One region of the Pseudomonas syringae pv. tagetis genome, then DNA from elsewhere that is predicted to be linked to it. Evidence: riboswitches for the same ligand, from Rfam matches in the RefSeq annotation. Region 1 holds a riboswitch; each other region holds the start of a gene.
What was found. Region 1 has a riboswitch for cobalamin ahead of cobW (cobalamin biosynthesis protein CobW). Riboswitches for the same ligand answer to the same signal wherever they lie in the genome.

Region 1 (2,261 bases):
GATGCGTGGCGCGTTCTTCGTCGGCACGCCAGGCGCGGTCGAAATGCTTGTCGAAACGCGTACCAACGCCCTGAATCAGCAGGCGCATCGGCTTGCCGGGAATGGCCGCGAAGCCTTTCACCCGCAGAATGCCATGCTGCACGACCAGTTGATTCAGCGCACCAAGCAGGACTTTTTCATCCGCATGCGGCAGCTTCAGGGAAATTGAATCGAACGCGTCGTGATCGTGGTCATCATGATCGTCATCGTTGTGGTGATCATGGTGGGTTTTGCGACCGTCGATGTGCAGCTCGGACTCGGCACCGACACCCAGCAGCACGCTGATCGGCAGACGGCCGCTGCTGGCTTCGATCACCTTGACAGCGGGCGGCAGTTCTTCGGCAACTTCGGCACGCACCGCAGCCAGCCCTTCGGCATCGATCATGTCGGCTTTGTTGAGGATGACCAGATCGGCGCTGGCCAACTGATCGGCGAACAACTCGTGCAGAGGCGACTCGTGATCCAGATTCGGGTCGAGCTTACGTTGCGCATCGACCTGATCCGGGAATGCAGCAAACGTACCGGCCAGTACCGCCGGGCTGTCGACCACAGTGATCACCGCATCAACCGTGCAGGCGTTGCGAATTTCCGGCCACTGGAAGGCTTGAACCAACGGCTTGGGCAATGCCAGCCCAGAGGTTTCGATGAGGATGTGGTCCAGGTCACCACGCCGGGCAACCAGTTCGCGCATGACCGGAAAGAACTCTTCCTGAACCGTGCAGCACAGGCAGCCGTTGGCCAGCTCGTAAACCCGGCCGTTGGCTTCTTCTTCGGTGCAACCGATGGTGCACTGCTTAAGGATCTCGCCGTCGATGCCCAATTCGCCGAACTCATTGACGATGACCGCAATGCGCCGCCCCTCGGCGTTGTCGAGCATATGCCGCAGCAGGGTAGTCTTGCCCGAGCCGAGAAAGCCGGTGACGATGGTGACGGGAAGCTTGGCCAGTGTTTTCATCAGATGCCCTTTGGCAGTGCGGCGGGCAAACAGGACGAGAACCGCATGCCTGGCACACGGATCGGATCGCCACCGGATCACCCCGCCCGGTTGTAGTGAGAATTCGCAGACCCTGGGTCCGGTTCGAGGCAGGTCTCCTGGCTCACGGCGGCGTGCAGATCATTAAAGACCTGTCGACACGCATTCATTGCGCCTTCCCGCCGCAGCAGTGGCTGTGCAATGAACCTGACCGTTTACAGTTGCGGGGGCAGCTGCGGCGTATACCGCATTCCCGTCTTAGCTCCATTTGTAACGCATTACGCAGGGAGAACCTCGAACCGGCAAGGCTACGCAGTGACCGCAGACAGGTCAATCGTTCAGATTGACGATCCCCCGCCGCGCATGCTCTCCTGTACGCCTTGTTTCGGGTGCCCCTCACGGGGTGAAACGGGAAACCGGTGCGCTCGCCCTATTGCCGAGCAAGTCCGGTGCTGCCCCCGCAACGGTAAGCGAGAGAAGGTCTGATCCACTGTGCCGCGGCATGGGAAGGTGACCTTGCAGGGCTTGAACATACTGACGTTCAGTCCCCTCGCGAGCCCGGAGACCGGCCCGACATTGTTGCAATGACAAACCCGCGGTGGGCGGGCGCAGTTGAAACCTTCGGCATCTGTCGGCAGGTTCCTTTGCGCGTGGCCCACTTGCCAATCACCAAGAGGGATCGCCATGTCGACCATCAGCAGCCACCCCGCCACGACCAGTTCCACGCGCACTCAACGCCTGACAGCCGCCATCAGCGCCACATTGCTGGGTGCCTGCCTGGTCTACTTCGCCGGATTTTCGCACATCGCTGCCGTGCACAATGCGGCACATGACACCCGTCACAGCGCTGCCTTTCCTTGCCATTAAGGGTTACACAATGTTCAAGCGAATCGCACAAACTGCCGGGTTCACAGGCCTGCTTGCGGCCCTGTTGCTGACTCTGCTGCAAAGCCTGTGGGTGGTGCCGCTGATCCAGCAGGCCGAAACTTACGAAAACGCGTTTGCCGAACAGGTGCATGAGCATGCCGAAGGCGCGACCGCCGAGCACAGTCACGCGCATGAAGAAGCGGCCTGGGAACCTGAAAACGGCTGGCAACGTGTGCTTTCCACTACGGGCGGCAATCTGGTGGTCGCGGTGGGCTTTGCCCTGATGCTCGCCGGGCTGTACACCTTGCGCGCGCCGCGTCGCACCGTGCAAGGCGTATGGTGGGGGCTGGCCGGTTTCGCTGTATTTGTGCTGGCACCCACC
Region 2 (2,261 bases), 790 kb from region 1:
CCAGGCTTGCGCCATACATAAAGGCAAAGGCTTCGTCGCGGGCGATAGCAATACGCACACCGGCGAGCAGCGGCTCGACCTGAACCGGATCGGGCGCAGTAAAGGTCACGGCGGGCGGCAAGGCCACTTCGCAGGTGCTGGCCAGCGCCGCGGCGGCCATGTCCAGACGCACGTCCAGATCGTTGAGTTCACTGGCCTGAACCAGCCCCAGATGGCGACTGGGCAATTCGAAACCGACCTCCCGGGACAGTGCGCCGTACCAGCGCAGGCCTTCGGTCAGGCTGTTCTCCAGTAACTGCGCATGGCGTACCGTGCCGACGCGGTTGGCCAGCACGCCGGCAAACGGCAGGTCCGGCTGATAACGCGCCAGGCCCAGCGCCAGCGCACCAAACGTCTGCGCCATGGCCGTGCCGTCGATCACCCCGAGGACCGGCACGCCGAAATGACGGGCCAGGTCGGCGCTGGACGGTGTGCCGTCGAACAGCCCCATAACGCCTTCGATCAGGATCAGGTCTGCTTCATCCGCAGCCTCCCACAACAGGCGACGGCTTTCGTCGGCACCCACCATCCACATGTCCAGCTGGTAGACAGGCGAACCGCTGGCCCGCTCGAGAATCATCGGGTCGAGAAAGTCAGGGCCGCACTTGAATACTCTGACCTTGCGCCCCTGGTTGCGATGCAAACGTGCCAGCGCAGCCGTGACGGTGGTCTTGCCTTGTCCGGACGCTGGCGCGGCGATCAAAACTGCAGGGCAATCACGCGGAGCTCTCATAACGCGGTTCTCAATAAGGAATGGCTCACAGCTCGATACCTTTCTGCGCCCGGATGCCGGCCTGGAACGCATGCTTGACCACGCCGATGTCGGAAACCGTATCAGCCAGGTCAATCAATTCGGGCTTGGCACCGCGGCCAGTAACCAGCACATGCTGCATCGGCGGGCGAGCCTGCAGATCGCTCAACACCTGTTCAAGGTCGAGGTAGCCATGCTTGAGGGCGATGTTCAGTTCATCGAGCACCACCAGGCCGATACGCGGATCGCGGAGCATCTCCCGAGACACCGCCCAGGCGGCTTCGGCGGCGGCGATGTCACGCTGGCGATCCTGGGTTTCCCAGGTGAAGCCCTCGCCCATCACGTGATAGCGCACCTGCTCGGGGAAACGCCGGAAGAACAGCTCTTCGCCCGTGCTGTTGCGACCTTTGATGAACTGCACCACGCCGCACTGCATATCATGGCCCATGGCCCGGGCGAGCATGCCGAATGCCGAGCTGCTCTTGCCTTTGCCGTTGCCGGTCAATACCAGCAGCAGGCCGCACTCGTTGGGCGAGCTGGCAATACGCTCATCCATCACGGCTTTCTTGCGCTGCATGCGCGCCAGATGGCGTTCGTCGCGTTCGGGGGATTCGTTCATCTGGGTTCTCCGCTCGGGGCAGGCGACAACAGACGGAAGGACAGCACTGAACAGCACGGCAACGCCCTGCACAGAACATCACCCTCCGTGATGCCATTGAGTGGTTCAGGCCGGTCTCCGGGCTCATGAGCGGGTCACCCCCGGCTGCGCGCCTTCCCATGTCGAAACACAGTGGCGTCAGGCACAGCCTTGGCTCATTTACCGTTGCGGGGGCAGCGCCGGGATCGGATCTGGGGATCCACACCGGCTTCCCTGTTTCACCCTGCCAATCAAGGATTGCAGAGCACCTGAAACAAACCGCGAAGGGTAGAGGGTTGGGCTGGGAGCGTCAATCGACACCGTCGCTCTGGAACGTGATTGAACCTAGATGGTTGGCAGTGCCTCTATCAATTACTGGACCACGCCCTTGTTTATGGAGATTCACCATGTTCAAACTCAGACCCCACTACGCAGTGTTGCTTCTGGTTGCCGGCGGCCTCGCTGCCTGCGGCGAGTCTTCGACCCTGCAAGTCTCGGATGGAACAGGCCCCTCGCCCAAGTTGCCGGAGCCCAACAAGACGCTGATCCCGACCGTCAACATTGCCCCCGCCATAGGCTGGGAAAAAGGTGCCCGGCCGGTCGCCGCGCCGGGCACACAGGTGGCCGCGTTCGCTGAAAATCTGGACCACCCACGCTGGCTCTATGTACTGCCCAATGGTGATGTGCTGGTGGCAGAAACCAATTCCCCGGCCAAACCGGATGACTCCAAGGGGATTCGCGGCTGGGTGATGGAAAAGGTCATGGGCCGAGCCGGTGCCGGCGTGCCAAGCGCCAACCGGATTACCTTGCTGCGCGATCTGGACAAGGACGGCG
Region 3 (2,261 bases), 120 kb from region 1:
GTTGGCCAGCACCTGAAAAACCACCGGCAGGCTGATCGAGGTTTCGCCAATCGCCGCACCGATCATGATCGCCAGTACCAGCACTGCCGAGACCCAGAGCACATGGCCCAACGCTACTGGTAATCTCATTGTGCCGCGTTGAAACGGTTGGCGGCGTCAGCCAGTTCCTCGAACCCGGTGAACAGGCGCAGACCGGCCTGCATGCCCTCGGCGTCGATGATCACGATCCGCTCATGCTTGACTGCGTCCATGTTGCGCGTCACCGGATCGCTCTTGAGAAATTCGATTTTCTTCAGGTAGTCGTCGGCCGGGAAGCGGCGGCGGTCCATGCGCGCAATCACCAGAATGCTTGGGTTGGCCTTGGCAATGGTTTCCCAGCCCACGGTCGGCCATTCCTCGTCGGACTGGACGATATTGCGCATGCCCAGGCTGTTGAGCATGAAATCCGGGATGCCTTTGCGGCCTGCCACGAAAGGATCGCTGGCAAGGTCCGAACTGGAAAACCAGAACAGCGCCGAGACGTCGTTCGCCTTGTTCTGTCTGACGTTGGCGATGGCTGCGTTCAGGCGTGTCTTGAGGTCGGCAACCAGCGCATCACCGCGATCCTGTACGTCGAAAATCTGCGCCAGTTGCTCGATGCTTCTGTAGATGGTCTCGATACGGAACGGCTCGAGGCGTGTGCCATCGGCACCGACCAGATTGTCTTTGCCTTCACAATCGGACGGCAAAATGTAAGTGGGTATTTTCAGGTCATGGAACTGTTCGCGGGTGCCGACCACGCCCTGTTTGCCGACCATCCATTCCAGTTGCACGGTCACCAGTTCAGGCCGTTTGCCAATCACCGCTTCAAAGCTGGGGTCGTTGTCGGCCAGACGCTCTACCTTGTCGTTCTGCGCCTTGAAGCGTGGCAATACGTTGTTGAACCACAGCGAAGTGCCGACCAGGCGGTCACCCAGGCCCAGTTCGTAGAGCATTTCAGTGCCGGCCTGGCCAATCGTTACCGTCCTGGCCGGCGCGTGTGCGAATGTCAGGGTCGAACCACAGTTTTCGAGGGTCAGCGGATACCGAGTGGGGGCCGCGAGCGTCAGGGTGGGCAGCGTCAGGCAGGCGACGAGTGCGGCAAGGCGGGGCAGCGGCATGGAAGACGGTCTCCGTTGGGGCAGGTGCCAAGGCGCAATGCACATCAGGAAACACATCCCCGGCAGATAACCGGGCACGACAGTAAATGCCGACGCGTGCGGATGTCCTTCCCGGACACCCCGCCGGTTAGTTGGTTGAATCGGGTCGGCAGGTCTCCTGACTGGCATGTCATCGCCAGGCTCCGGCCTTCCCGGAGCGTGTCCAGTGGCAGTTATGGAGCAGGCTCGATGCCTACAGTTGCGGGGGCAGTTTCGTTTTGGCTTTGTGACGACAAAGCGTGCGAATTCCCTGTTAGTTCCTCTCGGAAACCGACGGGCGGCATGGTAAACGATAAGCGTTTTAGTGGCTAATCCTTTGCGCGCAGGCGCAGCAGACTGTTGATCAGATGCAGGCGCATCGCGGCTCGGGCGGCGTCGCGGTCCTGATGGACAATGGCGTCCAGAATGGTTTCCTGCTCGCGCTGCTGAATGCCGGGGTCATCCTCTGCGTGCAACGACACGATATTGCCAAATCCGCTGCGAGTACGAGGCAGGATGCTGCTGCCGAGCTGGCTCATGACATCGGTAAAGAAGCTGTTGGCGGTGCACAGCGATATCTGTCGGTGGAACTCGAAGTCGGCCTGCAGAGTGTCATGCCCCAGGCGTGCGCAGCGATTCAGTTCATCGAGGGCCTGGCGGATGGCATCGAGCTGCTCCGGTGTACGGCGTTGTGCAGCGAGCGCGGCTGATTCCGGCTCAATGCTCAGGCGCAGCTCGATGATCGATACCGCATCGCCGGGCGCTGCGACTGGCGGTTCAGTCTGCTGGAAATCCCTTGGCTGCGATGCGTCGACCACGAAGGTGCCGATACCATGACGGGTTTCGACCAGCCCTTCGGCTTGCAGGCGTGACATCGCCTCCCGAACCACGGTGCGGCTGACCCCTGTTTCGCGGATGATCACCTGTTCGGTGGGGAGTTTTTCACCGCTCTGAATCTCGCCTTCGCGAATCCTGCGTGAAAACTCGGCGACCAGTTGCTGGGTCAGGCTGGAGCGACGGCCTTTTGATGTGGAAGGTTGTTCCATGGCGGGTGAGCGGGTCCATGTCGGGTGGCTGAGTATAACCGCACTGAGGGCGTGTTTT

Region 2: it holds a riboswitch for cobalamin, as region 1 does, so the genes downstream of both, cobO (cob(I)yrinic acid a,c-diamide adenosyltransferase) here and cobW (cobalamin biosynthesis protein CobW) in region 1, are expected to answer to the same signal.
Region 3: it holds a riboswitch for cobalamin, as region 1 does, so the genes downstream of both, MME58_RS15855 (ABC transporter substrate-binding protein) here and cobW (cobalamin biosynthesis protein CobW) in region 1, are expected to answer to the same signal.

The regions. Positions count from the first base shown of each region.
Region 1 covers NZ_CP092923.1:3,464,106-3,466,366, forward strand. The annotation lists gene cobW (cobalamin biosynthesis protein CobW) at 1-994, opposite strand, end outside; cobalamin riboswitch at 1,105-1,324, opposite strand; cobalamin riboswitch at 1,383-1,600, shown strand; gene MME58_RS15370 (CbtB domain-containing protein) at 1,697-1,879, shown strand; gene MME58_RS15375 (CbtA family protein) at 1,890-2,261, shown strand, end outside.
Region 2 covers NZ_CP092923.1:4,257,031-4,259,291, forward strand. The annotation lists gene MME58_RS18925 (cobyrinic acid a,c-diamide synthase CobB) at 1-772, opposite strand, end outside; gene cobO (cob(I)yrinic acid a,c-diamide adenosyltransferase) at 798-1,409, opposite strand; cobalamin riboswitch at 1,501-1,715, opposite strand; gene MME58_RS18935 (PQQ-dependent sugar dehydrogenase) at 1,835-2,261, shown strand, end outside.
Region 3 covers NZ_CP092923.1:3,586,336-3,588,596, reverse strand. The annotation lists gene MME58_RS15860 (FecCD family ABC transporter permease) at 1-129, opposite strand, end outside; gene MME58_RS15855 (ABC transporter substrate-binding protein) at 126-1,139, opposite strand; cobalamin riboswitch at 1,270-1,468, opposite strand; gene MME58_RS15850 (FadR/GntR family transcriptional regulator) at 1,487-2,203, opposite strand.